Regions from separate parts of the Hydrogenophaga aquatica genome, predicted to be linked through region 1. Evidence: predicted binding sites of a transcription regulator. Region 1 holds the regulator's gene; each other region holds the start of a gene.

Region 1 (10,331 bases):
CCAGCCCGCGTAGTGCTTTTTCCAGTGGGCGGCGAGCTGGGCGAAGAAGTCGGTGTTTTCGCCGCCCTCGGCGAACTGGGCCGTTTCGCGGCCCACGGTGCGTGTCATGGGGCGGCCGGCCTGTGCGCGCTGTTCGGCGCGCTGGCCCGCCACGCCAGCGGCGGCAATGCGCTCGCCATAGGGCGGGTTGAGCAGCATCACACCCGGCGCGGCGCTGGGGGGCATGCGTTGCAGGGCGTCGCCGCCGCGCAGTTCGATGGCGTGGGCCACCCCGGCTCGCTCGGCGTTGCGGCGGGCAAAGTCCACCATGCGGAAAGCCACGTCGCTGCCGAAGATGAAGGGCGCGCTGCCAGCGGGCAGTTTCTTCTCGGCGGCCTGTGCCTCCTGCTTGAGTACCTGCCACACATGTGCCTGGTAGGGCATGAGCTTTTCAAAGGCAAAGCGGCGCTGTCGTCCGGGCGCAATGTTCAAGGCGATCTGAGCCGCTTCGATGGGAACGGTGCCGCTGCCGCAGCAGGGGTCGTACAGCGGCACGGGCTGGCCGTTTTCATTCCAGCCGGTCCAGCCGGTGGCGGCAATCATGGCGGCGGCCAGCGTTTCCTTCAGTGGGGCGTCACCCTTGTCTTCACGCCAGCCGCGCTTGAACAGGGGTTCGCCCGAGGTGTCCACGTACACCGTCACGTCGTCCTTGGTCAGGTGGGCAAACACGCGCACGTCGGGGCGGGCGGTGTCCACGCTGGGGCGTGCGCCGCGCTTGTCGCGCAGGCGGTCGCAGATGGCGTCCTTCACGCGCAGCGCGGCAAAGTTCAGGCTCTTCAGTGGGCTGTGCTGCGCGGTGATCTCAACCTTGATGGTCTCTTTCGGTGTGAACCAGATCTCCCAGGCCACGCCGTGGGCGGCGGCGTAGATGTCCTGCTCGCTGCGGTAGGGCTGGCGTGCCAGGCGCACCAGCACGCGCTGGGCCAGGCGGCTGTGCAGGTTGAGCTTGAGGGCGTCACGCCAGCTGGCGTTCACCTCCACGCCGCCGCGCGAGCGCTGCATGGCGGTGTCTGGCAGGCCGGTGACGCGCTGCACCTCGGCGGCCAGAAAGTCTTCCACGCCAGCGGCGCAGGGCAGGAAAAGGGTCAGTGCATTCATTGGTCAAATATCGGTCAGATGGCTTTGCGCAGGTTGGCTGGCGCAATGCGCAGCGATTCGCGGTACTTGGCCACGGTGCGCCGCGCGCACTCGATGCCTTGTTCCTTGAGCATGTCGGAAATCTGGTTGTCGCTCAACGGTTTCTTGGGGTTCTCGCTGGCGACGAACTGCTTAATGAGGGCGCGCACGGCGGTGCTGGAGGCATTGCCTCCCGTTTCGGTGCCCAGCGCCGAGCCGAAGAAGTACTTCAGTTCGTAGGTGCCGAAGGGCGTGGCCATGTACTTGGCGGTGGTCACGCGGCTGATGGTGGACTCGTGCAAGCCCAGCTCGTCGGCAATCTCGCGCAGCACCAGCGGGCGCATGGCCAGTTCACCGTGCATGAAGAAGTTGCGCTGGCGCTCGACAATGGCGCTGGCCACGCGCAGGATGGTGTCGAAGCGCTGCTGGATGTTCTTGATGAACCAGCGCGCCTCCTGCAGCCGCTGCTGCATGCCTTGGGCGTTTTCGCCGCGCTGGCCGCGCATGGCGTTGGCGTAGATGTCCTGCACGCGCAGGCGCGGCATCACGTCGGGGTTGAGCTGCACCTTGAAGCCCCGGCCAGCGGCGGTCACGATCACGTCGGGCACGACCACGTTGCGCTGCACGTCGGCAAAGCGGCGCCCGGGCTTGGGTTCGAGCCGGGCGATCAGCGCCAGTGCCGCGCGCACGAGTTCGTCGCCGCAGCCGCACAGGCTGCTCAGGCGCTTGACGTCGCGCTTGGCCATCAGCTCCAGCGGCTGTTCGCAGATGCTCAGCGCGGCGCGGGCCTCTGGGGTGTTGCGAAGTTCCAGGATCTGCAGCTTCAGGCATTCGGCCAGGTCGCGCGCGCCCACGCCTGCGGGCTCCATGTTGTGCAGCCAGTGCAGCGCGGTCTGCAGCAACTGGTGCAGTTCCTCCTGCCGGGCCAGACGCTCGTCGCCCTGCAGCGTGCGCCCGCGCGCCTGTTCCTCCTGGGCGAGCACGGCGTCGGCCAGTTCGGCCAGGGGTTCGATCAGGTAGCCGTCCTCGTCGAGCGACTCGATGACGAAATACAGTGCGGCGCGCTCGTCGTCGTTCAGGCGCAGGGCCAGGGCTTGTTCGTGCAGGTGCGCGGGCAGGGTGATGTGCTCGCTGGCCAGATCGGCGGCGCTGACGTCTTCGTCGTCGTCGCGCGCGCCGTTGCGCGGCGGGGCGTCGCCACCCCATTCGCTGTCGTCGGGCGTGAATTCCACGCTACCGTCGCCTTCCCAGCTTTGCTCCAGCGGTGTCGCGTCTTCCAGGGGTTCGCTGGACACGTCGGCGGCCGTGTCCGGGCTGCCTGCGGCGGGGGCCTCACCGCTTGCCCACTCGCTTACCTGGTCGCCCAGGCTGGGCGTGGCATCCACCTGGGCCACGCCGAAGTCCTCGCGCTCGGCCGTTTCCGTGTCCCGTTCCAGGAAGGGGTTTTCGTCGAGCATCTGCTCGACTTCCTGGGCCATCTCCAGCGTGCTCAGCTGCAGCAGGCGGATGGATTGCTGCAGCTGCGGCGTGAGCGCCAGATGCTGCGAGACGCGTAAAGACAGGCCCTGCTTCATGCCGGCCTTACATGCGGAAGTGTTCGCCGAGGTAGACGCGGCGCACGTCGGCGTTGTCCACGATCTCGGCCGGGGTGCCCTGGGCCAGCACGTGGCCGTCGCTGATGATGAAGGCGCGGTCGCAGATGCCCAGCGTCTCGCGCACGTTGTGGTCGGTGATAAGCACCCCGATGCCACGCGCCTTGAGGAAACCGATGATGCGCTGGATCTCGATCACGGCGATGGGGTCGATGCCGGCAAAGGGTTCGTCCAGCAGGATGAAGCGGGGGTTGGTGGCCAGCGCGCGGGCGATTTCCACACGACGGCGCTCACCGCCCGACAGCGCGGGGGCCGGTGAGTGGCGCAGGTGTTCCACGTGCAGGTCTTCCAGCAGCTGGTCGAGCCGCGTGGCAATCTCGGGTTCGCTCAGGGCACGGCCCTGGGCGTCGGTTTGCAGCTCGAGCACCGCACGCACGTTCTGTTCCACCGTGAGCTTGCGGAAGATCGAGGCCTCCTGCGGCAGGTAGCCCAGGCCCAGGCGGGCACGGCGGTGTATGGGCAGGTCTTCGATGGATTGTCCGTCGAGGGTGATGTGGCCGTCGTCGGCCCGCACCAGGCCCACGATCATGTAGAACGACGTGGTCTTGCCTGCGCCGTTGGGGCCGAGCAGGCCCACCACTTCGCCGCTGCGCACTTCCAGTGAAACGTCCTTCACCACCAGGCGCTTGCCATAGCTCTTGCGCAGCCCGCGCGCTTGCAGCCGGCTGTCGGATGCGCTGGCCGCCGTCACGGGCGGGTCTCCATCCGGGGGCTGGGTTGCAGGGGGCGGGTGTTGGGGGCCGGGGCCGCGGGAGGCGCAGCCGTGGCGGAATTGGGGGTGAGCACGGCGCGCACGCGGCCCGAGGGGTTTTCGGGGGTGCGGTTGGGGCTGCCACCGTCGACCGAGAACGTTTCGGACTTGTTGTCGTAGATGATGACGCCGCCACTGGTCTGGTCGTTGAGCGTAGCGCCCTTGAAGCGGCGCAAGACCGCCTGGCCGGTGAACTTCACCGTGTCTGCCTGGCTGTCGTAGTCGATGCGCTGGGCCTCGCCCTCGATGAATTCCTGCAGGCCTTCGCGCTTCTGGCGGAAAAAGGCCAGCTTGTCCTTGCCGCCGGTCACCGTGCCGAACTGGTTGCCCTGGGGGTCCTGTCTGACGTCGACCTGGTGGCCGCGGATGACGATAGTGCCCTTGGTGATGACGACGTTGCCGGTGAACACACTGGTCTGCCGCGCGTCGTCGTAGCGCAGGGCATCTGCCTCGACGTTCATGGGCTGGAGGCGGTCTGCGCGTTCGGCGTGGGCGGGCAGCCAGGCAATGGCCGCCACGGCCAGCAGCACGCCACCGAGCAGCGGACGGGTTGGCAGGGGGCGGTTTGAGGACATGGTGGCTAGAGGCACGAAACTTGCATTTAGAGAATGCAACGATTGTAGCCACCCCCTGCGGGGTTTGTGGCGGGGCGTGCCGGCATGCCCCGTGCAAACGCTGGTGGAGTCGTCAGCCCTTGCGGGTTTCGGCGATCAGTGCATTGGCGATCTGAACCGTGCGCGCGGCCTGGCCCGGCACGTAGAAGCGCCCGGCAATGCCCAGGGCGGGGGTGCCCTCCACCTCGTAGGCTTCCTGCAGCTGGGTGGCGCGCTTGACCTTGCCCGTGACGCCGAAGGAGTTGAAGGTCTGGGTGAACTGGGTCTTGTCCACGCCCTGCTTGGCCACCCAGTCGGCGATGTTGTCGAGCTTGCTGAGCCGCTCGTTCCCTTCGTGGATGGCCTTGAACACCTTGTCGTGCAGGGCGTCGAGCTTGCCCATGGCCTCCAGCGCGTAGTAGAAGCGCTGCAGGGGTTCGAAGGCAGCGTTGAAGCCCACCGGCGTGCGCTTGACGACGACGTTGGCGGGCAGGGTCTTCATCCACTCCTTCATCACCGGTTCAAACCGGTAGCAGTGCACACACGAGTAGGAGAAGAATTCGAGCACCTCGATCTGGCCTGACGGGGCGTCCACCGGCACCGGGCGGGCCAGGCGGCGGTAGTCGCTGCCGTCCTTGAAACCGCCAATCTGGGCCCAGGCCATCCCGCTCCAGCCTGCAGTAGCCAATGCGCCAGCGCCTGCCAGGGCACGGGAGAATTCACGTCGTTGCATCTTGTTACGCTCCATCGGTAAGAAAAAGGCCGCATGCGCGGCCAGGCTTTGGGCTGTTGGGTTCACCACCTGCCGGGAAAGTTCCAGCGGGCCGGCATGGTCAGCGCTGCACCCGGACCAGCGTGTTCTCGACGTTCTGGCCATTGAGCCGCTCCTGCATCACGTCGGCTTCCACTTTTTTCTCGAAAGGTCCGATCCGCACGCGGAACACCGGCTTGCCGGCCTGTTCGCGCTCGGTGATCCTGGCGTCGAAGCCCAGCATGGCCAGGCGGGCGCGCTGGGCTTCGGCCTCGTCCGGCCCGCGGAACGCGCCGGCCTGCACGTAATAGACGAAGGGGTCAGGCTGGGGCGCCGCTTCGACGGTCGGCACCTGGCCGGGGCTGGTGGCGGTGCGTGACTGGATCAGTTCACCCAGCGGGTCGCCCTTGCCGGTAGCAGGGGCTTGAGCGGGCGCAGGCGCGGGGGCCGGTGCAACGGCCGTGGCGTCGGGCGCTGGCGCGGTGGCGTCGGGTGACGGGGCCGCCACAGGTTTGCCCCCGAGCGTGGCGTTGGGATTCCAGTCGCGGTTGCGTTCCTTCTCGATGGCTTCCTGGTCGGGTTTGCGCTGCACGCCGCGGTCGACAAAAGGCGCCGGAACCTTGGTGATGTACACGGCCACGGCCAGGGCCACGCCCAGTCCGACGATCAGCCCGACGATGAACCCGACGAGCGTTCCACCTGCTTGTTTCTTCATGTGCATTTACATCTTCCGCGGCGCGCTTACCCCGAGCACCGCCAAGCCATTGTGCAACACCTGCGCGGTGGCTGCCACCAAGGCCAGGCGGGCACGCTTGACGGCCTCGTCGTCGACCAGAATGCGTTCGGCGTCGTAGTAGCTGTGGTACGCGGCAGCCAGTTCGCGCAGGTAGAAGGTCACGTCGTGCGGGGCGAAGTCCTGCGCGGCGGCGGTCAGCATCTCGGGGTACTTGGCCAGTTGCAACATCAGCGCCTGGGCCTGCGGGCCCTCCAGCGCGCCCAGATCGGCGTCTTTCAGGCTGGCGACGTCGCCACCCCAGGACGCCAGCACCGAGCAGATGCGCGCGTGGGCGTACTGCACGTAGAACACCGGGTTGTCGTTGTTCTGCTGGATGGCCAGGTCCACATCGAAGGTGTATTCGGTGTCGGGCTTGCGGCTGAGCAGGAAGAAGCGGACGGCGTCCTTGCTGGTCCACTCGATCAGGTCGCGCAGCGTCACGTAGCTACCCGCGCGCTTGCTGATCTTCACCTCCTCGCCGCCACGCATCACGCGCACCATGGTGTGCAGCACGTAGTCGGGGTAGCCCTGGGGAATGCCCACGCCTGCTGCCTGCAGGCCCGCGCGCACCCGCGCGATGGTGCCGTGGTGGTCGGTGCCCTGGATGTTGATGACCTTGGTGAAGCCGCGCTCCCACTTGGTGATGTGGTAGGCCACGTCGGGCACGAAGTAGGTGTAGCCGCCGTCGCTCTTGCGCATGACGCGGTCTTTGTCGTCACCGTAGTCGGTGGACTTGAGCCACAGCGCGCCGTCCTGCTCGTAGGTCTTGCCCGCGTCCACCAGCTTCTTCACGGTCTGCTCCACGCGGCCGCTGGTGTACAGGCTGGACTCCAGGTAGTACTGGTCGAACTTGACCTGGAAGGCTTGCAGGTCCAGATCCTGCTCGTGGCGCAGGTAGGCCACGGCGAACTGGCGGATGCCGTCCAGGTCGCTCGCGTCGCCGCTGGCGGTGAACTCGCGGTCGTCGGCCTTGACGGTCTTCCTGGCCAGGAAGTCGTTGGCAATGTCCTGGATGTAGTCGCCGTTGTAGGCGGCCTCAGGCCACTCGCCGTCGCCGGGCTTAATGCCCTTGGCGCGCAGCTGGGTGGAATTGGCCAGTGTTTCGATCTGCACGCCCGCGTCGTTGTAATAGAACTCGCGGTGCACGTTCCAGCCCTGGGTCTCGAACAGGTTGCAGATGGCGTCGCCCAGCGCGGCCTGACGGCCGTGGCCCACGTGCAGCGGGCCGGTGGGGTTGGCGGAGACGAACTCCACCAGCACGCGCTGACCGTTGTCCTTCTGTTGACCAAAAGCGGTGCCTGCGGCCAGCACCTCACGCACCACTTCCTGCTTGGCGGCAGGCTTGAGCTTGATGTTGATGAAGCCGGGGCCAGCGATTTCGATGGCATCCACCCAGCGCTGGTAGGCGGGTTGCGCGTTCAGTGCGTCCACCAGGGCCTGCGCCACCTGGCGCGGGTTCTGCTTGAGCGGCTTGGCCAGTTGCATGGCAGCGGTGCAGGCGTAGTCGCCATGGGCAGCCACCTTTGGGCTTTCGAAAACGGGGGCGGGCGCGGTGTCGCCGGCGAGCGCGCGCAAGGCGTCGCCCAGCCCGGCCAACAGGTCTTGTTTGATTTGCAGCATGGGGGAGATTTTAGGCGGGCGGGTCGCCAGCTGCTGATTGCCGCAAAACACCCGCTGCCTGCTTCACCGCAGCCGTGAGCCGCTGGGCCGACACGGGTTCGCGCGCCCAGTGCTGCCAGTACAGCGCCACGTCCACGGTGGCGCCGGGCAGTACCTCTACCAGTTCGGGGCGGCCAAGGCGGCGCGCTAGGTGGTGTTCGGGCACCATGCCCCAGCCCAAACCGAGTTCGATGGCCGTCTCGAAGGCGTCCACGGCGGGGGCGTAGTGGCGCGGGTAGCTGGCCTGGCGCAGGCCAAAGTGCTGCTCCAGAAAGGCGTCCTGCAGGGCGTCCTTGCGGTTGAAGATGATGGCGGGCTGCGCCAGCAGCTTGTGGGGGGAGACGCGGCCCTGCGGGGTCAGGCACTTCTGAGCCACGGCTGGCGCGGCCACACAGCGGTATCGCATCACGCCCAGGGGTTCGGCCACGCAGCCGCGCATGGCCTGGGACAAGGTGGTGACGCAGCCCATCACCTCGCCGCTTTTCAGCGCATCGTGGGTGTGGTCCTGGTCGTCGATGACGATGTCCAGCAACAGCCGGTGGCGCTGCAGGGTGGCCGCCACGCCGGGTACGAACCAGCTGGCGACGGAGTCGGCGTTGATGGCCACGCCCAGGGTCTGCCAGGCCTTGCCGCGCCCGCTGCCTGAGGCCCCGGCGGGGCCTTGCAGGCCAGCCAGCAGGTCGGCTTCCATCATCTGCACCTGTTTGGCGTGGGTGAGCAGCGCCTGCCCTGCAGGTGTGGCGCGCACCTGCTTGCCGCGCACCAGCAGACGCTGGCCCAACTGGTCTTCCAGCGCCTTCACGCGCAGCGAGACGGCGGCCAGCGTCAGGTGCAGCGACTGGGCCGCAGCGCGAAAGCTGCCTTGCTCGACAACGGCGTTGAGGGCTTCAAGTTGGCGGGGGTCGAGCATGGCTTGAGTAAAACTTGACCGATCAGGAAAAAGATCGGTTCAGTTTAAACCTGCCCTTGGTGATTCAAGCTGCACCCACCAGCGGCAACCCGCTGTGGTCCTTCAGCGCCACGCCGGTCTGCCCCAGGCGCAGACCTTCGCGCACCAGCCAGGCCAGGCGGCCAGCGGCGGTGCTCACGTCCTGCCCCGCCGGGCGGACGTTGGAGATGCAGTTGCGCTGCGCGTCGGTGCAGCCCACGCGGGGGGCGATCGTCAGGTAAATGCCCACGCTGTCGGGCGAACTCAGCCCCGGGCGTTCGCCCACCACCATGGCCACCATGCGGGCGCCCAGTTGCTCGCCCACCTCGTCGGCCACGGCCACGCGGGCCTGCTGCACCACCACGGGCGGCGCCAGTGTCACGGTGCCGTCAAGGGCTTGCCTGATGGCGCGCAGCAGCGGCGCTGCGTGGCGCTGAATGCCCAGGGCCGACAGGCCGTCACCCACCACCAGGGCCAGGGTGGGGGCGGCCTGCCCTTCGCGGCACTGGGCCAGGCGTTCCAGGCTGGCGTCGTCCAGGCGGCGGCCCAGGTCCGGGCGCAGCAGGTACTCGTGCCGGTCGTGGGCGCGGCTGTGCAGCAGCAGGGGGGCGGGCCAGCCGTCGGCTTGCAGTTCGGCGCACAGGGTGCTGGTGTCCAGCGGCAAGTGGATGGCGTCGCGCGCCTGGGCATGTGCCAGCGAAAACTCCAGCACCTCGCGCGTGGGCAGGCTCACGCCGCTGCGCCCCAGTGCGATGCGTGCGGGGGTGTGCCGCTTCAGGTGGAACCAGGGGTCGGGCAGTGGCGGAGGCGTTTCGTTGGCTGCCAGCTCCAGCGGGTCGGGTGCCACGACTTCAAGTTTCATGCAGCCTCCGGCAGGGTCCACAGCGTGTGGGGCAGGGCGGGCTGGCGGCCAGGGGGCCGCAGGCGGCCCGTTGCGTCGGTCACGCCCACGCGCTGGAGCCAGGCCTCGAATTCGGGCGCGCGTTTCAGGCCCAGCATCTCGCGCAGCACCAGCGCGTCGTGGAAGGATGTGCTCTGGTAGTTCAGCATCACGTCGTCCGCGCCGGGCACGCCGATCAGGAAGTTCAGCCCCGCCGTGGCCAGCAACACCATCAGGTTGTCCATGTCGTCTTGGTCGGCTTCGGCGTGGTTGGTGTAGCAGATGTCGCAGCCCATGGGCAGGCCCAGCAGCTTGCCGCAGAAGTGGTCTTCCAGCCCGGCGCGGGTGATCTGCTTGCCGTCGTACAGGTATTCCGGGCCGATGAAGCCCACCACCGTGTTCACCAGCAGTGGCCGGTAACGGCGCGCCACGGCGTAGGCGCGCGCCTCGCAGGTCTGCTGGTCCACCCCGTGGTGGGCGTTGGCCGACAAGGCGCTGCCCTGGCCGGTTTCAAAGTACATCACGTTGCTGCCCAGCGTGCCGCGGCCCAGGGCGTGGGCCATGGCGTGGGCCTCGTCCAGCAAGGCCAGGCTGATGCCGAAGGAGCGGTTGGCCCCTTCGGTGCCCGCAATGGACTGGAACACCAGGTCCACCGGCGCGCCCATGCTCATGGCCTGCATGGTGTTGGTCACGTGCGTCAGCACGCAGGTCTGTGTGGGTATGGCACCGCGCTCCAGCACCTCAGCCAGCACGTGGTTCAGGCGCACCAGATCAGGCACGCTGTCCGACACGGGGTTGATACCCACCACCGCGTCGCCCGCGCCGTGCATCAGCCCGTCGATCATGCTGGCCACGATGCCAGCCGGGTCGTCGGTCGGGTGGTTGGGCTGCAGCCGCACCGTGAGGTGCCCGCGCAGGCCCTGCGTGTTGCGAAAGCGGGTGATCACTTCGCAGCGGCGCGCCACCAGCATCAGGTCCTGGTTGCGCATCAGCTTGCTCACGGCGGCCACCATTTCGGGCGTCAGGCCGGGGGCCAGGCGGCGCAGCGCGTCGGGTGTGGCCTGCTCGCCCAGCAGCCAGTCGCGCAAGCCCCCTACCGTCAGGGCCGAAACCGGTGCGAAGGCCTGTGCGTCGTGGCTGTCGATGATGAGGCGCGTGACCTCGTCGGCCTCGTAGGGCACCAGCGC
Region 2 (10,331 bases), on a different contig from region 1:
AGCCGGTGTAGCGGCCGATGCCGAATTCGGCCAGGTGGTTGGCCAGCACCTTGCCCTGCTCGAACAGCGGGGCCACCAGCCCGTAGGCAATGCCGCGGTGGCTGGCGCATTCGCCCACCGCGTAGATGCGCGGGTCGGTCACGGTCTGCATGGTGTCGCTCACCACAATGCCGCGGTTGACGTGCAGGCGCATGCTCTCGGCCAGCGCGGTGTTGGGGCGGATGCCCACGGCCATCACCACCAGATCGGCGGGCACCTCGGTGCCGTCCTTGAATTGCACCTTGCTGACGCGGCCGCCGTTTTCACCGTTCTCGCCAGCCACCAGCGCGGCGGTCTGCGCGCCCATCAGGAACTTCATGCCACGTTCCTGCAGCGACTGCTGCAGCAGCTTGCCCGCCACATCGTCGAGCTGGCGCTCCATGAGCCAGGGGGCCACGTGCACTACCGTCACGCTCATGCCGCGCTTCATCAGGCCGTTGGCGGCTTCCAGGCCCAGCAGGCCGCCGCCAATCACCACGGCATGCTTGTACTGCGCTGCGGCGTCGATCATGGCCTGCGTGTCGGCAATGTCGCGGTAGGCCAGCACGCCAGGCAAGTCCTTGCCGGGGATGGGCAGGATGAAGGGGTTGGAGCCGGTGGCCAGGATGAGCCGGTCGTAGGGCTCGCTCATGGTGTCGCCCAGGGCGTTACGAGCGTGGACCATGCGGCGGGTGCGGTCCACCTCGGTCACGGTCCAGCCAGCGTGCAGGGTGATGCCGTTGTCCTGGTACCAGGCCCAGTCGTTGAGGACGATCTCTTCCAGCGTCTGCTCGCCCGCCAGCACGGGCGACAGCAGGATGCGGTTGTAGTTGGGGTGCGGCTCGGCACCGAAGACGGTGATGTCGTAGAGGTCCGGGGCGAGCTTGAGCAGCTCTTCCAGGGAGCGGACGCCGGCCATGCCGTTGCCGATCATCACCAGTTTTGCTTTCTTCATTGCGGCTACTCCAGTCTGAGGATTGGGGTGCTCCGGTCCCTGGCCAGGCGTGTACAGGCGCCGAGCTGGGCAGGAGCTGGATGGGAACGAGGGTGTTTCCCCGGCCGGGGACGGACGGGTGCTGGCAGGCCGGTGGCTTGCCTTTGTTTGGCAACGCACGTCGTTGTGCGCGCAACCCTTGACGCGAGGGGGTCAAGACTGGACGCTTCGTCACGCCCGCCATGAACTACGCAAGACTTGTGCCATCTGCTGCTTGCATGTGTTCGCGCTTGCGAGATACTCGGAGCCGTGCGCGTGTCCGCTGGCGTGGCGCGTGTCATCCTTCGGGCTGTCAGCCCATTTCATTCAGGTATTCAACGGGTATGACGTCGGTTTTGGTCTATTCCAGCGGTGCACGGGCCGCGGACTCCCTCTTGCCGGATCTTCAGAGCGCTGGTTTTACGGTCCTTGCCACGGCAGGCGAATGCAGCAAACTGGTGCAGGCGGTGGTGCGGCATGCACCAGACCTGGTGGTGGCCGACGTGCCCCAGCTGGACGACGCCTTTCTCAAGACCTTGCGCGCGCTGGGTGAGGTGGCACCGCTGCCCGTGCTGCTGTTCACGGCAGACGCCGACGCGCAACGCATGGCGAACGCGGTGGAGGCAGGCGTGCATGCATACGCGGTCTTGGGATACGGTGCACCCCGGCTGCGGCCTCTGGCGCTGCTGGCCCAGGCCCGCTTCAAGCGGGAGCAGGCCTTGCTCAAGCAGTTGAACGATGTTTCCACGCGCTTCGAGGAGCGCAAGGTGGTGGACCGGGCCAAGGGCATCCTCATGCGCGCGCGTCAGATGTCTGACGATGAAGCTTTCCAGTTGCTGCGTACAGCGTCGATGCACACCAACCGGCGGCTGGGGCAGGTGTCGCAACAGGTCATCCAGTCTGCACGTGATGCGGAATGCCTAAACCGTGCGGGGCAGCTGCGCATGCTCTCGCAGCGGCTGGTCAAATACCGTCTGCTGCAGTTCGCGGCGGCGCAGCCGGAACGCCACCGCCAGGGGATGGAGGAGTCGGTGCAGCGCGTGGCAGGCAACCTGGAGTTTCTGGACAAGAACCTGTCGCAACCCACCTTCGGCGACCTGCTGGCCCAGGTGCGCAAGACCTGGGCGGCGTTGATGCCCTTGTTGCGCGGTGATCCGCAGGGCGAGCGCGTGGCCGAACTCGATGCCCTGGCCGAACGGCTGCTGCAGGATGCGGAGCGGCTGGTGGGCAGCCTGGAGCAGACGGGCTCCGTGGCCACCCTGCACGTGCTCAACATGGCGGGACGCCAGCGCATGCTGTCGCAGCGCTACGCCAAGCACGTGCTGTTCGAGCTGCTGGGGGTTGGGCGTTCCACCCCGGAGCGCGAGCAGGCGATGTTTGACGCCCGGGTCGCGTTCGAAGATGGGCTGCGCTATCTGAATGGCATTCCCCTGTCGAGCGCGGCCATCCGCGACGGGCTGGCTGCGGCCGCCCAGGGCTGGGAGCAGATGTTGGCCTGCGCCAGTGGCGCGGCACGGGTGGCGGGCCGCGACCGGGCCGCGCGGCTGGAACTGCTGGCCAACGCCAGCGAAAACCTGCTGGAGGTGTTCGAGCAACTGTCCGCCCAGTACGAGAGCAGCATGCAGATGCTGATGGGGTGATGGCTGCCATCGCACCATCCTTGGGCGTGCTTCTTGCTTGAGTTGGTGCATGGCATTCGACATCGACATTGGCTTTGTCTCGCAGGCGGGCCGCAAGGACATCAACGAAGACTTCTGCGCTGCCATGCTGCCTGCACCCGGGCAGGAGGGCTGGGGTTCCATCGTTGCCATCGCGGATGGCGTGAGCACTGGCGGCATGGGCAAGGAAGCGGCGCAGACCAGTGTCACCAGCCTGGTGCGCGACTACTTCGGCACGCCCGAAACCTGGGACACCACCGTGGCGCTGGACCGCGTGATTGCCGCGCAGAACGCCTGGCTGGCGGGCGTCAACCGTCGCCGCCAACCGGCCATGGGGTTGACGACGCTTACCGCGCTGGTGCTGCGCGGTCAGTCCTACACCCTGGCGCACGTGGGCGACACGCGCTGCTACCTGCTGCGCGAGGGGCAGCTCCAGCGCCTTACACACGACCACGCGGTCAACCACCCAGACCTGCGCCACCAACTGCTGCGCGCCGTGGGGGCAGAGGATCACCTCGTGGTGGACTACCTCCAGGGCGACCTCCACGTGGGTGACCTGTTCGTGCTGGTGTCAGACGGTGTGCACGGCAAGCTGACCGAACGCCGCATGCGCGAACTGCTGAACGCATCAACTTCACAACAGGCCAGCCAGGCGCTGGTGGATGCCGCGCTGGCTGCGGGCAGCGACGACAACGTCACCGCCATGGTGGTGCGCGTGCTGGGGCTGCTCGACGCGTCGCTGCACGATGTGGCGCGCGTGGCCGAGGCGCTGCCCCTGCCCAGCCATCTCAAGGTGGGTGACGTGCTGGACGGGCTGACCGTGACGGCGCGCGTGGCCGACAACGGGGTCAATGTCCTGTACCAGGTGCGCGAACCCGCCAGCCAGACGCTCTACGCGCTCAAGGCGCTGCACCCCTCGCGGGCGCACGATCCCGACGAGCGTGCCATGCTGGCTCACGAGGCCTGGCTGGCGTCACGCATGCGCACATCGAGCGTGGCCAATCACCTCGTGCACATCCACGACACGTTGCCCCATGGCCGGGCGCGCTCGGCCTTCTACCTGCTGTACGACTGGCACAGCGGCGAGACCCTGCACCAGATGCTGGAACGCCAGAAGCGGTTCACACCCACACAGGCGGTGGGCCTGGCGGTGCAGGCCCTGCGCGTGCTGGGCCGCTTGCACCGGCAGGGCGTGGTGCACCGCGACGTGAAGCCCGAAAACCTGCACCTGGGTGAAGACGGCGTGCTGCGCCTGCTGGACATGGGCGTGGCCCTGACGGGGCGCGAACCCGAAAGCATGCGGCGCCTGCACGCGGGCACGCCCAGTTACGTGAACCCGGAGCAATGGGGTTTCCAGCTACGTGCTCTGGCAGCGGCGCCGGAAGGCGAGCATGAACTGCCCAACGCCCAGAGTGACCTGTTTGCCCTGGGCGTGACTCTGTACAAGCTGCTGACCGGCAAGCTGCCCTACGGCGAGGTGCTGCCCTACCAGGTGGGGCGCTACTACCGTGATCCCACGCCGCCCAGCCGCCACAACCCCGAAGTGCCGATCTGGCTGGACCACGTGGTCCTGAAGGCCGTGGCGCGGGACAAGGCGCAGCGTTTCGAGACAGCGGAGGAATTCGCGCTGGCGCTGGAGCGAGGGGCTTCCCGCCCGTTGACCGCGCCCCACCCGGCCACCCTGGTGGAGCGCGACCCGCTCGTCATCTGGAAGATGCTTTTCGCGGTTAGCGTGCTCTTCAACCTGCTGCTGATTTACTGGCTGCTCTTCCTGCCGAAGTGAAGTCCGGCGCTGCGGGGCGTGCCCGCCCGCCTTTCTCGGCCCAGGTGCGCGTCCAGCGGATCTGCATCACGCGCAGCATCAGCAACATGCCCAGGGCCAGCAAGGCGAACGCCACAAAACCCCACAGGTAGGTGTCGGTGTACTGCTTGCTCAAACCCATGGCATTGGGAATGAAGCCGCCGCCCAGCGCGCCCACCTCGCCAATCATCGATCCGGCCACGGCCGTGGTCATGGGCCAGCGCAGGGGCACCAGCTGGAACAGCGCGCCGTTGCCTGCGCCAAGCGCAGCAAAACAGAACATGAAGAGCAGGGTGGTGATCACCAGCGAGCCGCCGGACAGACCGCACAGCACCAGCGACACGGCCACCACACCCAGCACGCCCGACAGGGTGTTTATGCCGCCAATGCGGTCAGAAATGTAGCCGCCCACCACGCGCACGGCCGAGCCCATCAGCGCCGCCAGCATGGTCAGCTGACCGGCCTCCACCTTCGTCACGCCGAACTGGTCGTGGAAGTAGGTGGGCAAAAAGCTCGATAGGCCGATGAAGCCGCCAAAGGTCACCACGTAGATCAGGCTGAAGGCCCAGCCGTCCTTCTCGAACAGGCAGGCAATGTGCTGCCTGAAGGTCTGGTGTTCCACGTCCGGCGGCTCCTTGGCAAACACCAGCATCACCACCATCGGAATCAGCATGAAGAAGGCGGCCAGGCCGTACACGGTCTGCCAGCCGAACTTCATGGCCAGCGGCGGGGCGAACAGCACGGCCAGCACCGTGCCCGAGTTGCCCGCGCCCGCAATGCCCATGGCCAGCCCTTTGTGCTGGGGCGGGAACCAGCCCGAGCCGAGCGACAGCGCCACGCCGAAGCTGGCACCCGCGATGCCCAGCAGCACACCCATGGCCAGCACGTGGTCGTACTCGCTGATGAAGAAGTAGCCGTAAGCCAGGGCGACGATGATCAGGCCCATCTCCACCATGGCCGCGTTCTTGCGGCCGATGTACTGCGCCAGTATCCCCAGCGGAAAACGCATGAGCGCCCCGGCCAGGATGGGCACGGAGATCATGAAACCCTTCTGCGCAGCGGTGAGATCGAAGGCTTCGCTGATGAAAGGTGCCATGGCACCGTTGAGCACCCAGACCGCGAAACAGAAGTCGAAGTACAGGAATGCAGCGAAGAGGGTGGGCGCATGCCCGCTTTTCAGGAATGTGCGAAAGCCCGCCATGGCGTGAACCTTGTAAGAGGAGGGGGGGAACGGGGGGTGTCCCGGACCGGCGCTGGCCCGGAGGCAAGAGGTGCATCCATGCGGCGGCAGCCGCGGTGGAATGCAGAGGGAGGATGTCAGGCCGTCGTTAGCCTGAAACAGCGTGAGCAAAAACCGTGCCTCGGAAAGGGCGTGGCTGTGACGCTCTTTCCGAGGAGGTTTGTCCCGAATCGGGTGCTGTGGTGCACCATCTTGGTGATTCAGGGCGGGGCGTTGTCTCTCTCTGCCCGCTTTTTGTGGTTCAGGCGGCCTTTTCCACGTGGACCTGGCGGGTGTACAGGAAGTCGATCACCGCCTTGCGGTACTGCAGGTAGGCCGGGTCTTCGGCCAGCTCCACGCGGTTGCGCGGGCGCGGAAGTGCCACTGGCAGCACCTCGCCGATGGTGGCGGCAGGGCCGTTGGTCATCATCACGATCTTGTCGGCCAGCAGCACGGCCTCGTCTACGTCGTGCGTCACCATCACCACCGTGCTTTGCGTGCGTGCCACGATTTCCAGCAACTCGTCCTGCAGCTTGGCGCGGGTCAGGGCGTCCAGCGCGCCAAAGGGCTCGTCCATCAGCAGCACCTTGGGCTCCATGGCCAGGGCGCGGGCAATGCCCACACGCTGCTTCATGCCGCCAGAGATTTCGCCCGGGCGTTTCTGCGCGGCGTGCGCCAGTCCCACCAACTCCAGCGCTGCATGAGTGCGCGCGGTCAGCTGGGCCTTGTTCTCGGCAGCGGCACCGGTGCTTTTCGCCCCCGCGCCAAACACGCGTTCTACGCCCAGGTAGACGTTCTCGAAGCAAGTCAGCCACGGCAGCAGCGAGTGGTTCTGGAACACCACGGCGCGTTCCGGCCCGGGCCCCGCGATCTCGCGCCCGGCGCACAGCAGCACGCCATCGGTGGGCGTGGTGAGCCCGGCAATCAGGTTGAGCAGCGTGGACTTGCCGCAGCCCGAGTGGCCGATCAGCGCCACGAATTCGCCCTTGGCGATGCTCAGGTGGATGTCGCGCAACGCGGGGAACAGGCCCTTCTTGGTCTTGAAGGTCTGGGCCACGCCCTGGATGTCGATGTACTTTGCGTCGTTCATGATTTCACCTCTTCGAACGTGAAGGCCGTGGCCAGCTTGATCAGCGCCATCTCCAGCAGCAGGCCCACGGTGCCGATGACGAAGATCGCCACGATGATGTTGGTGACGTTGAGGTTGTTCCACTCGTCCCACACCCAGAAGCCAATGCCCACACCGCCCGTCAGCATCTCGGCGGCCACGATCACCAGCCACGCGGTGCCCACGGCCAGGCGCACACCCGTCAGCATGTAGGGCAGCACGGCGGGAAACAGGATCTTGGTCACGATCTTCCACTCGCTCAGGTTCAGCACCCGGGCCACGTTCATGTAGTCCTGCGGCACGCGCTGCACACCCACGGCGGTGTTGATCACCATCGGCCAGATCGAGCAGATGAAGATGGTCCAGATGGCGGCCGGGTTGGCGCCCTTGAACACCAGCAACCCGATAGGCAGCCACGCCAGCGGCGACACCGGCCGCAGCAGGCTGATGAGCGGGTTGAACATGCGGCTGAGGAAGCCGAAGCGTCCGATCATGAAGCCCAGCGGAATGCCCACCACCGCCGCCAGGCCGAAGCCCATGGCCACGCGCTGCAACGACATCAGCACGTTCCAGCCCACGCCCTGGTCGTTGGGGCCGTTGCGGTAGAACGGGTCCGAGAAGATCTGCAGTGCCTGCCTGCCCGTTTCCAGGGGCGACGGGATGCTGCTGCCCGTGGACACCGACACCAGGTACCACACCCCGATCAACAGCAACAGGCCGAGCACTGGCGGGACCACCCGCTGTGCCAGCTCCGTCAGATCGATCCAAGGGGCTTTGCGGGTCACCGCCTGAGGCGGTGTTGGCGCGGGTTTGCTGACAGCTTTGGTTGCCAGAGCCTGGGCCATGGTGGCGGGTTTCGCCGTGCTCGTCACTGGCGTGGCCGCTTCCAGCGGTGAATGAAAGACTGCGCTGACCATGGTGTTCTCCTCAGACCTTGACCTTGAAACTGTCTGCGTACTTCGCCGGGTCCTTGCCGTCCCACACCACGCCGTCCACCAGCTTGTGCGTGCGCATCTCGCTCTTGGGCAGGGGGGTCTTGCTGGCCGTGGCGGCCTGTTTGTAGATGTCGATGCGGTTGATGGCCTTGGCCACCCCCAGGTAGTCGGGGTGGTCCTTGATCAGACCCCAGCGCTTGTGCTGCGTCAGGAACCACATGCCGTCGCTCAGGTAGGGGAAGTTCACGGCACCGTCGTTGTAGAACTTCATGTGGTTGGGGTCGTCCCAGGTCTTGCCCATGCCGTCCTGGTAGCGGCCCAGAATGCGCTGGTTGATTGCGTCCACGCCGGTGTTCACGTAGGCGCGGTCGGCGATCGTCTCGGCCATCTTCAGTTTGTTTTGCAGGCCAGCGTCAATCCACTTGCCCGCCTCCAGAATGGCCGCCGTCACGGCGCGCGCCGTGTTGGGGTACTTCTGCACGAATTCAGCAGTGGTGCCCAGCACCTTTTCGGGGTGGTCCTGCCAGATGGCCTGGGTCGTGGTGGCGGTGATGCCGATGCCGTCCATGATCGCCCGGTGGTTCCAGGGTTCGCCCACGCAGAAGCCGTCCATGTTGCCCACGCGCATGTTGGCCACCATCTGGGGCGGCGGCACGGTGATGACCTTGGCGTCCTTCATCGGATTGATGCCGTGGGCTGCCAGCCAGTAGTAGATCCACATGGCGTGCGTGCCGGTGGGGAAGGTCTGCGCGAACGTGTACTCGCGCTTGTCCGTTTGCATGAGCTTGGCCAGGCTGGCGCCGTCCACGGCCCCCTTGTCTGCCAGCTTCTTGCTCAGCGTGATGGCCTGGCCGTTGTGGTTCAGGTTCATCAGCACTGCCATGTCCTTCTTGGGACCGGCCGTGCCCAGGTGCACACCGTAGATCAGACCGTACAGCACGTGGGCGAAGTCCAGTTCGCCGTTGACCAGCTTGTCGCGCACGCCAGGCCAGCTCGCTTCCTTGGTGGGGATGATCTTGACGCCGTATTTCTGGTCGAAACCCAGCACCGATGCCATCACTACACTGGCGCAGTCCGTCAGCGGGATGAAGCCGATCTTCACTTCCTTCTTCTCTGGCGCATCCGAGCCCGCTGCCCACACGCCGTGGTGGCCCAGGGTGGAGAACAGGGCAGCGCCTGCCAGCGCGCCCCCTTTCTTGATGAGTTCGCGCCGGTTGGGCTGCGCGGCCTGGGGTTCGGCGCGGGTTTCGACGGGGCTGGCGGTGGAGGGGAGGATTCGGCTCATGGCAATTCCTTGACAAGCGATGACCAAAAACAAAAACGGCGCCCATCACGCCGGCCGCTTTCGCAGACCGGTGATGGACGCCGTTGTCCGGGGGTGTGTCGTATCAGGACACTGGATTGGCGCCGCCGTTGGCCCAAACCGTCGATGGGGTTAAAGCACCTTCCGTGCCAGCTCTTTGTTCCAGTGGAGTGTCCGTCTTGCCGGTCAGGGCCATGCCCTGGGCTGGGCCTGCGCCCAGGCAGTGCCCAGCATGGTGCATGGTCAGGGATTTCCAAGAATGGTGCACCGCAGCAGTGCCCCCGGGCACGCTGTCAGCGCAAGCGGGCGGGCAGCACCTCAGCCATGGACAGCACGGCCTCTGCCACTTCCACCAGCCGCCGGCCCTGGTTCATGGCCATCTGCCGCATCGTGCGGTGCGCGTCCTCTTCGCTCAACTGGCGGTGTGCCATCAGCAGGCCCTTGGCCCGCTCGATCACCTTCCGCTCGTTCAGGCTGGCGCGCACGGTGTCCAGTTCCTCTTCCATCTTCTGCAGGCGGTGGGCCTGGGCATGCAACAGGTCCAGCACCCCTCGGTCAAGTTGCGAGCCCAGTGGGCGAACCGGTGCCTGCGCCTCCAGGGCGTCGGGTTCCTCAAAGAAGGGGGCGTGCGTTTCGGGCGCCACGGGGGATTCGTTCAGCGTGGCCTTCAGTCTCTCCAGGTTCTCCAGCTCCAGCCGGGCCTGCGCGAGCTTTCTGTCGCACAAGGCCTGCAGCGCCTGCGACAGGTGCATCTCCACCGTGCGCATGGCATCAATGCGGGCGCTGCAGCCTTCGAACCATGGTGTGCTCCACGCCGTGTTGAGCGCTCCGCCGTCGGCGCTCGTGCACAGCACGCGCCGCATCCGTTCCAGCTCGGCCAACTGCGGGGCCGACAAGCTGCTCTCCCACAAGGTGCGCGTACCGGGGTCGGCGAAGTCGGCGAACACCTCCAGGCACTGCTCCTGCGACTCGATCAGCCGCATCAGCCGCTGCTGCTGTCGGGCGTCCGCGCGCCCGGCGGCGAACATGGCGGCACCCGTGGCGCGCTCCTGCCCCACAAATTCCTTGCCCTGCATGAAGTTGAACAGGCTGACCAGCATGCGGGAAACGTCGGGATCGGTGGCCGTGTCTGCGGCCTCGAACACCACCGCCAGCAGGCCCGCGACCAGTTGCACGTAGGCCGCGGTCGCGCGCGGCGCGTCCCAGCGCTGGCGTTCCACACGGCGGCGCAGGCCGGGCAGGGCGTCCAGCCCCTGCAGCACGTAGGCAATGCGGCTGAACAGTCTCGCCCCGTTGGTCATGCCCTGCGGTTCGAT
Region 3 (10,331 bases), on a different contig from region 1:
TGCTGGCCGAGGAGACCGGTCTGCCTGTGCTGGTGGCCGAGGAACCCCTGACCTGCGTGGTGCGCGGCTGCGGCATGGCGCTGGAACGCATGGACCGCCTGGGCGGCAGCATCTTCACCAACGAGTGACCCCGGGGCGTTGCCGGCCATGCCGCTGGGAACCGTAGACCGCACACCCCCGCCCTTCTTCAAGCAGGGCCCGTCGGCCCTGTCCAAACTGATGGTGCTCAGCGCCGTGGCGGTGCTGCTCATGGTGGTGGACGTGCGCATGCACTGGGCCGCCCCGGTGCGTTCGGCGGTCTCTGTCGCGCTGTACCCATTGCAATGGCTGGCCTTGCAGCCGGTTCGCCTGGCAGGCTTGACCGGCGAGCACTTCAGCAGCCTGGCCGCCGCACAGAAAGACGCCGAGGAAGCCCGCGCTGAACTCACCCGCCAGGCGCAGCGTGCCGCGCTGGTGGAACACCTTGCCCAGGAGAACCGCGAACTGCGAACGCTGCTGAGCATGGGAGAGCGCTTGCCAGTGGGCGCGCGGGGCGCCGAGGTGCTGTACGAGACGGCCGACCCTTATTCACACAAGGTCGTCATCAACCGCGGGAGCGTGCAAGGCGTGCTGCTCGGGTCTGCGGTGATGGACGGCTACGGTGTGCTGGGACAGGTGACCCGCGTGTACCCCATGGCCTCCGAGGTGACGCTGCTGATAGACCGGCAGCAGGTGATCCCCGTGGTGAACACGCGCACTGGTCAGCGCAGCCTGGCGTACGGGCTGTCGCAAGCCGGCGGCGGCCAACTGGAGCTGCGCTTCGTGCGGGCCAGCACCGACACGGAAGCGGGTGACATCCTCACCACCAGCGGTATCGACGGCGTCTACCCGCCGGGCCTGCCCGTGGCCCGGGTCACGGAAGTCTCCAGCCGGGGCCAGGCAGGTTTTGCCCGCATTCTGTGCGAACCCATGGCCAAGATGGACCACTCGCTTCACGTGCTGGTGGTCGACCCCCAGGAGAAAAAACCACTGGACGCCCTGACCGACAAGGAGCAGAAGCGATGATCATGCGTCCGGGCCAGGCCTTGCTGTTGCCAGCCAGCCCGTGGTTCATCTGGAGCACCCTTTTCGGGGCGCTGTTCCTGAACATGCTGGTGCACATCGGCCTGGCGGGCCGCGCGGCCTGGATACCGGATTTCCTGGCCCTGTGCCTGGTGTTCTGGAGCATCCACCAGCCTTTGCGGGTGGGCGTGGGCGCGGGCTTCGCCTTCGGCCTGCTGCTCGATGTGCACCAGGGCTCCCTGCTCGGGCAGCATGCCCTGGCCTACACGGTGCTGACCTACCTGGCCATCGTCATCCACCGCCGCATCCTTTGGTTTGACCTGCGCACCCAGGCCGTGCACACACTGCCACTGTTCATCGTGGCGCACGTCATCCAGCTGATGACGCGGCTGCTGGCCGGACACGGCTGGCCGGGCTGGCCGCTCATGCTGGCCCCGTTGCTGGAGTCGCTGCTGTGGCCGCTGGTGACGATTGTGCTGCTCGCACCGCAGCGGCGCGCCCACGACCTCGACGAAAACCGGCCCATCTGAACCGCGCATGACCGAGCTCAAGGACATCGAGCACCAGTTGGGCCTGTTCCGGACCCGTGTGCTGGTGGCCGCCGCAGCGGTGCTGGTTGCGTTCGGACTGATCACGCTGCGCCTCGTGCACCTGCAGATACAGCGGCACGACGAACTCGCCACCCAGGCCGAGACCAACCGCACGGCGGTCATCCCCATCGTGCCCAGCCGGGGCCAGATCATCGACCGCAACGGCCTGGTTCTGGCCGACAACCTGTCCGTCTACACCCTGGAAATCACCCCTTCCAGGGTGATCGATCTGGAACAGACCATCGAGTCGCTTTCCCAGCTCATAGAGGTTCCCGCACGGGACGTACGCCGGTTCAAGCGTCTGGTGGCGGAATCCAAGCGTTTCGACTCCCTGCCCCTGCGCACGCGCCTCAGCGACGAGGAGGTGGCCAGGGTCGCCGCCCAGCTTCACAGGTTTCCCGGGGTCGAGATACAGGCACGCCTGCTCAGGCACTACCCCCTGGGGGAAACCGGCAGCCACGTCATAGGCTATATCGGGCGGATCAACCAGCGAGAGAAGGAATCGATGCTGGACTGGCCCGACGAGGACCAGGCCAACTACCGCGGCACCGAGCACATCGGCAAACTCGGTGTGGAGCAAAGCTACGAAGGTCTGCTCCACGGCACCACGGGTTTCGAGCGGGTCGAAACGTCTGCTGGCGGGCACGCGGTGCGCACGCTCACGAGCACACCGCCCGTCAACGGCCACCAGGTGCGGCTGTCGCTCGACATCCGGCTGCAGCATCTCGTCGAAACGCTTTACGGCGATCGCCGGGGCGCGCTGGTGGCCATCGACCCGCGCAGTGGAGAGATCCTGGCGCTGGTCAGCATGCCCACCTTCGACCCCAACCTGTTCGTCGAGGGGATCGACACCGAGAACTGGAAGGCGCTCAACGAGTCGATCGACAAACCCTTGCTCAACCGCGCACTGAGAGGCACCTACCCTCCTGGCTCGACCTACAAGCCATTCATGGCGCTGGCAGCCCTGGAAAGCGGCAAGCGCAAGGCCGAAACGGTGATCAACGACCCCGGCTTCTGGATGTTCGGCAACCACCGCTTCCGCAGCCATGGCGACCATGGCCTGGGCGCCGTGGACCTGCGGCGCAGCATCGTCATGTCGAGCAACGTCTACTACTACACCCTCGCCAACGAGATGGGGGTCGACGCCATCCACGATTTCATGCAGCCGCTGGGGTTCGGCCAGATCACGGGCATCGACCTGCGTGGTGAAGTGCGGGGCGTTCTGCCAAGCCAGGCCTGGAAACGCAACACCTACAGCAAGCCGGAACAGAAGCGCTGGCATGCTGGCGAGACCATTTCACTGGGCATCGGCCAAGGCTACAACAGCTTCACCATGCTGCAGCTGGCCAACGCCATGGCCACCCTGGCCAACGGTGGCACCCGTCACACCCCCCACGTGACTATCGCTTCGCAGGACTCCGTGTCACGCACCGTGACCCCCACTGTGCGTGACACGGGCACCCCGCTGGGCTACAACAAGACCCACGTTCAGCAGGTACTGTCAGCAATGGAGGCAGTGACCACGGAGGGCACATCCACCCGCGTGTTCGCGGGCGCCGCCTACCGCAGCGGCGGCAAGACGGGCACGGCCCAGGCGGTGACCATCGGCCAGAAGGACCGCTACGACGCGCGGCGGCTGGAGGAACACCAGCGCGACCACTCGCTCTACGTGGCCTTCGCCCCCGTGGAAGACCCGCAGGTTGCACTCGCAGTGGTTGTCGAAAATGCAGGCTTCGGTGCAGCGCATGCGGCCCCCATCGCACGCCGGGTGTTCGACTACCTCCTGCTCGGCCTCTACCCCAGCGAGGAAGACATCCAGGCCACGCGGCAGGGCAAGACCTCGGCCCCCATCGGGGTGCCAAGGCCGGTCAGCGAAGTCAACTGGCCCCCAGCGCAGCGCTGACTACCCGCGCCCGCCGTGTCAGGGCGTGGCGGCGTAGGCGTCCCAGCCCGTCTTGAGGATCAGCGCGGTGACCACCAGCAGGAACATGCCGCGCACGAAGCCCGCCCCGTGCTTCAAGGCCATGCGGGTACCCAGCACGCTGCCGATCACGTTGGCCACCGCCATACCGATGGCAAGGTGCCACCACACGTGCCCCTTCCATGCAAAGAGAAGCAGCGCGGCAAAGTTCGACGTGACATTCAACAGCTTGGCCGACGCACTTGCGTGCAGGAAGTCGTACCCCAGCCACCTGACAAACAGGAAGACGAAGAAGCTACCCGTTCCCGGGCCGAAGAAACCGTCGTAGAAACCGATCGTCAAGCCAAGGACGCAGGCGGCAAGGGTTTCGGCCCGGCCCGCGAAACGTGGCCGGTGCTCACGCCCCAGATCCTTGCGGGCCAAGGTGTAAAGCAGCACCACCACCAGCACGCCAGGCAGGATGCGGCGCAGGAATTCCGGCGACACCACCGTCACCAGCCAGGCGCCAGCCATCGAACCGCCGAAACACACCGCGGCCGCAGGCAGCAGAGCCTTCCAGCTCAACTCCACCCGCCGCGCGTACTGCACCGTGGCCGCCGCGGTCCCCCAGATCGAAGCGCTTTTGTTCGATCCCAGCAATGTGGCCGGGTGCGCCTGGGGAAACGTGGCGAACAATGCAGGCAGCAGAATCAGCCCGCCCCCGCCCACGATCGAGTCGACAAACCCTGCCAACCCCGAGGCCAGCGTGACAATGAACCATTCCATGGGCCGCGATTGTGCCTGCTCGCGGCAAGCCCGGCCCGCCCCATGAAAAAAAGCCCGCGAGCCGAAGCTTCGCGGGCCGAACCAGGCTGCCAGCCTGGTGTGTGTGACGTTGACGGATCAGCGGTTGTAAGCGGTCTCGCCGTGGGAGCTGATGTCCAGACCTTCGCGCTCGGCTTCTTCGGTGACACGCAGGCCGACCACCATATCCACGATCTTGTAGGCGACAAACGCAACCACTGCAGACCAGACGATGGTGATCACGACACCTTCGGCCTGAACGAACAGCTGGCTGGCGATGGAGAAGTCCTCGGCGCCCGTGCCACCCAGGCCGGGGGCAGCGAACACACCGGTCAGCAGGGCACCCACGATACCGCCGACGCCGTGCACACCGAACACGTCGAGCGAGTCATCGGCGCCCAGCATTTTCTTCAGGCCGGTCACGCCCCACAGACACAGGAAGCCTGCGACCAGACCGATCACGATGGCGCCCATCGGGCCGACGGAACCGCAGGCCGGGGTGATGGCAACCAGACCAGCCACGGCACCGGACGCGGCACCCAGCATGGAGGCCTTGCCCTTGCCCAGGGCTTCGCCCATGGACCAGGCCAGCACGGCAGCGGCGGTGGCCAGCAGCGTGTTGACGAAGGCCAGCGCGGCACCGGCGTTGGATTCGAGGTTGGAGCCGGCGTTGAAGCCGAACCAGCCCACCCACAGCAGGGAAGCACCCACCATGGTCAGCGTCAGGCTGTGAGGCGCCATGGCCTCCTTGCCGTAGCCGATGCGCTTGCCCACCATGTAGGCACCCACCAGGCCAGCCATGGCGGCGTTGATGTGCACCACGGTGCCGCCAGCGAAGTCCAGCGCGCCCTTGTCGAGCAGGTAGCCACCGGCGCCCCACACCATGTGAGCGATGGGCAGGTAGCTGAACGTGAACCAGATCACGCTGAAGAGCAGCACGGCGCTGAACTTGATACGCTCGGCGAAAGAGCCGACGATCAGGGCGCAGGTGATGCCAGCGAACGTTGCCTGGAAGGCCACGAAGATCACCTCGGGAATCTTCACGCCTTCGGTGAAGGTGTCCGCCAGCGACTCCGTGTTGATGCCCGCCAGGAACACTTTGTCCAGGTTGCCGATGATCAGCCCCTCGCCGCCGAACGCCAGGCTGTAGCCGTACACGGCCCACAGCACGGAGATCAGCGAAAAGACCACCATGACCTGCATCAGCACGGACAGCATGTTCTTGCTGCGCACCAGGCCTCCGTAGAACAGCGCCAGGCCAGGCACGACCATCATGATCACGAGCAGGGTGGAAACCATCATCCAGGCCACGTCGCCTTTGTCGACGGTCGGGGCCGGAGCCGCTTCGGCTGCGGCAGGTGCGGCTGCCTCGGGGGCAGCAGGCGCAGCGGCTTCTGCAGCTGCGGGAGCAGCGGCCGCCTGTTCGGTGGCGGGAGCCGCAGCATCGGTCGCCTGCGCCATGGCAGAGAAACCGCCCAGAGTGAGTCCCAGCCCCAGACAGAGGCTCAATAGAAGTTTTTTCATATGCTTGCTCTTTGTTGTGGGTGAGGGTTGATCACAGGGCTTCGGCGCCCGTTTCGCCAGTGCGGATGCGCACCACCTGCTCCAGCGGGAACACGAAAATCTTGCCGTCTCCGATCTTGCCGGTGCGTGCGGCGCCTTCGATGGCTTCGATGACGCGCTCGACCAGTTCGTCGGAAACGGCGGCTTCAATCTTCACTTTGGGCAGAAAGTCCACCACGTACTCCGCGCCGCGGTACAGCTCGGTATGGCCCTTCTGACGCCCGAAGCCCTTGACTTCGGTCACGGTGATGCCTTGCACGCCCATGACGGAGAGCGCCTCGCGCACCTCGTCGAGCTTGAACGGTTTGATGATGGCGGTTACCAGCTTCATGGTGTGTCTCTCTAAAGGATTGAACAACGGCAATGGTCTAACAAGAAACATGCCAGGCTGCCCCCTCTCGCCAAGAGACGCCCCACCTCCGGCCTGGCGGCAGACGCGGCGCGGTAAGATGAAAAGAACAAAACGCGATATTGCACCAATAAGGTGCATTTAGTCGAGGCGCACAGAAAAAGTGCGCCCGCCAGAAGAAAACAGGGAGTAGATGGACATGAGCTTGTCATTGGTGCAAAGCCGCACACTCGTGGGGCTGGATGCGCGACCGGTGTGCGTGGAAGTTCACCTGGCGAACGGGCTGCCCAGCTTCACGCTCGTGGGTTTGGCCGACACCGAAGTCAAGGAGGCGCGGGAACGGGTGAGGTCGGCCATCCAGAATGCCGGCCTTGAATTCCCCAGCAACAAGCGCATCACCGTGAACCTGGCGCCAGCCGACCTGCCCAAGGAATCCGGCCGGTTCGACCTGCCCATTGCACTGGGCATCCTGGCGGCCAGCGGACAGATAGACGGCTCCCGGCTGGCGGGGTACGAATTTGCCGGCGAACTGTCCCTGGGCGGGGAATTGCGTCCCATCCGGGGCGCGCTGGCCATGGGCCTGGCCCTTTGCGCACCCGGCGCCCCCGCAGGCGCACGCCTTGTCCTGCCCCCGGGCAGTGCAGAAGAGGCGGCCCTTGCGCGTGATGCAAGGGTTTACAGGGCCCGCCATCTGCTCGACGTGGCACGGCAGTTCGCCACGGCAGAGACGCCGCCAGGCGGCGACATGGAAGACGGCTGGCAGGCCGTCGAGGCCTGTGCACCCCGATCCCACGCGTTGGAGCCTGACCTGTCGGACGTGAAGGGGCAGGCCGCCGCACGGCGAGCGCTGGAGATCGCTGCCGCGGGCCAGCACAGCCTGTTGCTGGTGGGTCCTCCGGGCTCGGGCAAGTCCATGCTTGCACAGCGCCTGGCGGGGCTGCTGCCGCCCATGAACGACCACGAAGCCCTGGAGAGCGCAGCCGTTGCCTCGCTCGCTGGCCGCTTCCGTCTCGACAGGTGGGGACAGCGCCCCACCAGCGCCCCTCACCACAGCGCGAGTGCCGTGGCACTCGTTGGCGGCGGCTCACCGCCCAAACCCGGCGAAATCTCGCTCGCCCACCACGGCGTGCTGTTCCTTGACGAGCTGCCCGAATTCCCACGCAGCGCACTGGAGGCGCTTCGCGAACCGCTGGAAACGGGCCAGATACGGATATCCCGTGCCGGACGTCAGACGGACTTCCCCGCCCGCTTCCAGCTGGTGGCAGCCATGAACCCATGCCCCTGCGGCTACCTGGGGGCACCCCACAAGAGCTGCCGCTGCACGCCCGACCAGGTCAGCCGCTACCAGGGCAAGCTCAGCGGTCCGCTGCTCGACCGCATCGACCTGCACGTGGAAGTGCCCATCCTTGCCGCCGACACGCTGATGGCAGCCCCCCGGGGCGAACCCAGCCAGCAGGTCCGGGGTCGCGTGGCCGCGGCGCGTGAACGGGCACACCGCCGCCAAGGGCACCCGAACCAGTTGCTGCAAGGCGACGCCCTGGACCGGCACATCTCGCTGGAACCGGCCGCAAACCAGCTGCTGCAAACGGCGGCCACCCGCCTGGGCTGGTCTGGCCGGGCCACCCACCGGGCGATGCGGGTGGCGCGGACCATCGCCGATCTGGCAGGGAGCGAAACGGTGCTCGCCGCCCACATGGCAGAGGCAATGCAGTACCGGCGCTCGCATCTCTGAACAGAATGGCCTGTTTTGCGCGGCATCGTTGGCAGAAGTAGCAAGTTTGTGCACAATCCCCAGGCATCCCACTCCACATTCAACGCCTACCCGCTCATGCTCGCCGCCCCCCTGTCCGCCGCCTCCAACGTTTCCCCCTGGCCGTCCCCCCCTTACGCCAGTTACCAGGATGCCGGCACCGGGGACCTGCCCTGCGAGGTGGAAGGCAGCAACGGGCAGACCAGGGATTGCGTGCTGGTGGGGCTGAACCTGCCGGAACGCACCGCCTACGTGCAGGTGCCGCCCTCCAAGGTGAGCATGCCCCTGCGCTTTTCGATGTTCCGCCGGATTCGCATCAAGACGGCACTGACACCCACCGGCGTGGCGGCCACGCCGTCCATCGACGCCCATGCCTTCCAGCAACTGCTCGATTACCGGACTCGCATCCTCTACCGCCTGACTTTCAGCGACGGGCAGACCGAGGAAGGCGAGACCATCGGACACGTGGAGATGGAGCAGGGACTGTTCCTGTTCCGGCCCCTGAACGAGCACGACAGCGTCGAACGGGTGTTCATCCCCCGGGAAAACTACCGTGACGTGCAGCTGGGTGCGGCGATCGGGCAGGTGCTGGTCGAGCAGCAGGTGGTGACGCACGACCAGGTGGAAATGGCGGCCAGGGAGCAGGAAACACTGCGCAGCCGCAAGCTGGGCGACTACCTGGTGATCAAGGAAATCGTCAAGCCTGAACAGCTTCTCGTGGCACTGGAGCAGCAGTCCAAGATGCCGATGGTCCGTATCGGTGAGGCACTGACCGCGCTGGGTCTGGTCTCGGAACAGCAGCTCAAGGAAGCGCTGGAACGGCAGAAGACCGAGCGCACCGTCCCGCTGGGGGAACTCCTCGTCAAGAGTGGCCAACTCTCGCGGCAGGACCTGCGGACCGCGCTGGCACGCAAGATGGGCTACCCGGTGGTGGACCTGTCCAAGTTCCCGATGGACCAGGAGGCCTTGCGGCGCGTGCCGGTAACGCTGGCGCGCCGCCTCAAGGTGCTCCCGCTGCTCTGGAGCCAGGGCACCCTGATCGTCGCGGCCGAAGACCCTTCGCGCCGGGCGCTGATCGAGGAACTCGAATTCACGCTGCAGTGCAAAGTCGTCGCAGCGCTGGCCAGCGGTTCGCTGGACAACAACCAGATCAACGAGGCCTACGCCCGGCACGGCCTGGAAGGTGCCAGGAGCCCGTCGGCGCAGACGGGCCAGACCGACTACACGGCGTCCAGCTCCGACAAGCTGCTGGAAACGCTGGAACAGAGTGTCGAGCAGGACGACGAAGGCAGCGACGACGGTCCGCAGATCGAGCAGTCGGACAACTCTCTGGTGCGGCTCATCAACCAGCTGATCGTGGAAGCCTTCAACCAGGGGGCGTCCGACATCCACATCGAGACATTCGCCAGCAAACGCAAGGTGCGCATCCGCCTGCGCAAGGACGGCCGGCTCGTGCCCTACATGGAGCTGCCGCACACGTACCGCTCGGCGCTGGTGGCCCGCATCAAGATCATGTGCGACCTCGACATCTCGGAGCGCCGCAAGCCGCAGGACGGCAAGATCGACTTCTCGCGCTACTCGTCACAGCACAAGCTGGAGTTGCGCGTAGCCACCATCCCTACCAACGGGGGGGCCGAGGACGTGGTGCTGCGTCTGCTGTCGTCGGCCAAGCCCGTGCCCATCGACCAGCTCAGCCTGTCGGCCGCGAACCTGGCCGACCTGCGAGGCGTGATCGAGCGCCCCTACGGTATGGTGCTGTGCGTAGGCCCCACCGGTTCGGGCAAGACCACCACCCTGCACGCGCTGTTGCAGCACATCAACACGCCCGACCGCAAGATCTGGACGGCCGAGGACCCGGTGGAAATCACCAACCCCGACCTGCGCCAGGTGCAGGTCAACCCCAAGATCGACTGGACCTTCGCCAAGGCGCTGCGCGCCTTCCTGCGTGCCGACCCCGACGTGATCATGGTTGGCGAGATCCGCGACGAGGAAACGGCCCAGACGGCCATCGAGGCCTCCCTCACGGGGCACCTGGTGCTGTCCACCCTGCACACCAACAGCGCGCCGGAAACCGTGGTGCGCCTGCTGGACATGGGCATGGACCCCTTCAACTTCGCCGATTCGCTGCTGGCCGTGCTGGCACAACGCCTTGTGCGGCGCCTGTGCAAGGAATGCCGCACCAGCGAACCCGCCAGCGAAGAGTTCATCGACGAGCTGATTGCCGACTACAGCCATGCATTCCCTGCCGAGCTTCGCCCGGCGGCAGACCAGGTGCGCGCCGAGTGGCTGGCGCAGCACGGTGTGAACGGCAGGCTGATGCGCTACCACGCGCCA

The links. The regulator sigma-54, encoded in region 1, starts transcription at its own class of promoters, with help from an activator protein. The targets are predictions, from matches to a motif close to TGGCANGNAANCTGCTTT.
Region 2: ACYVHH_RS00260 (CmpA/NrtA family ABC transporter substrate-binding protein) is a predicted target of sigma-54. The motif match lies at 9,150-9,167, and genes of this name have one in related genera.
Region 3: glnK (P-II family nitrogen regulator) is a predicted target of sigma-54. The motif match lies at 6,267-6,284, and genes of this name have one in related genera.

The regions. Positions count from the first base shown of each region.
Region 1 is NZ_BAAGVK010000024.1:70,935-81,265, forward strand. Features, by position in the region: gene ACYVHH_RS16565 (THUMP domain-containing class I SAM-dependent RNA methyltransferase) at 1-1,137, opposite strand, end outside; gene rpoN (RNA polymerase factor sigma-54) at 1,152-2,729, opposite strand; gene lptB (LPS export ABC transporter ATP-binding protein) at 2,737-3,498, opposite strand; gene lptA (lipopolysaccharide transport periplasmic protein LptA) at 3,495-4,133, opposite strand; gene ACYVHH_RS16585 (thiol:disulfide interchange protein DsbA/DsbL) at 4,246-4,884, opposite strand; gene ACYVHH_RS16590 (SPOR domain-containing protein) at 4,985-5,617, opposite strand; gene argS (arginine--tRNA ligase) at 5,624-7,297, opposite strand; gene ACYVHH_RS16600 (HTH-type transcriptional regulator ArgP) at 7,308-8,246, opposite strand; gene eutC (ethanolamine ammonia-lyase subunit EutC) at 8,311-9,126, opposite strand; gene ACYVHH_RS16610 (ethanolamine ammonia-lyase subunit EutB) at 9,123-10,331, opposite strand, start outside.
Region 2 is NZ_BAAGVK010000001.1:52,119-62,449, reverse strand. Features, by position in the region: gene nirB (nitrite reductase large subunit NirB) at 1-973, opposite strand, end outside; gene ACYVHH_RS00285 (type IV pili methyl-accepting chemotaxis transducer N-terminal domain-containing protein) at 1,336-2,631, shown strand; gene ACYVHH_RS00280 (protein kinase domain-containing protein) at 2,681-4,432, shown strand; gene ACYVHH_RS00275 (nitrate/nitrite transporter) at 4,389-5,651, opposite strand; gene ACYVHH_RS00270 (ABC transporter ATP-binding protein) at 5,932-6,759, opposite strand; gene ntrB (nitrate ABC transporter permease) at 6,756-7,622, opposite strand; gene ACYVHH_RS00260 (CmpA/NrtA family ABC transporter substrate-binding protein) at 7,705-8,997, opposite strand; gene ACYVHH_RS00255 (nitrate- and nitrite sensing domain-containing protein) at 9,309-10,331, opposite strand, start outside.
Region 3 is NZ_BAAGVK010000012.1:93,438-103,768, reverse strand. Features, by position in the region: gene ACYVHH_RS11765 (rod shape-determining protein) at 1-128, shown strand, start outside; gene mreC (rod shape-determining protein MreC) at 148-1,044, shown strand; gene mreD (rod shape-determining protein MreD) at 1,041-1,571, shown strand; gene mrdA (penicillin-binding protein 2) at 1,579-3,534, shown strand; gene ACYVHH_RS11745 (TSUP family transporter) at 3,553-4,317, opposite strand; gene ACYVHH_RS11740 (ammonium transporter) at 4,435-5,859, opposite strand; gene glnK (P-II family nitrogen regulator) at 5,891-6,229, opposite strand; gene ACYVHH_RS11730 (YifB family Mg chelatase-like AAA ATPase) at 6,447-7,979, shown strand; gene ACYVHH_RS11725 (GspE/PulE family protein) at 8,076-10,331, shown strand, end outside.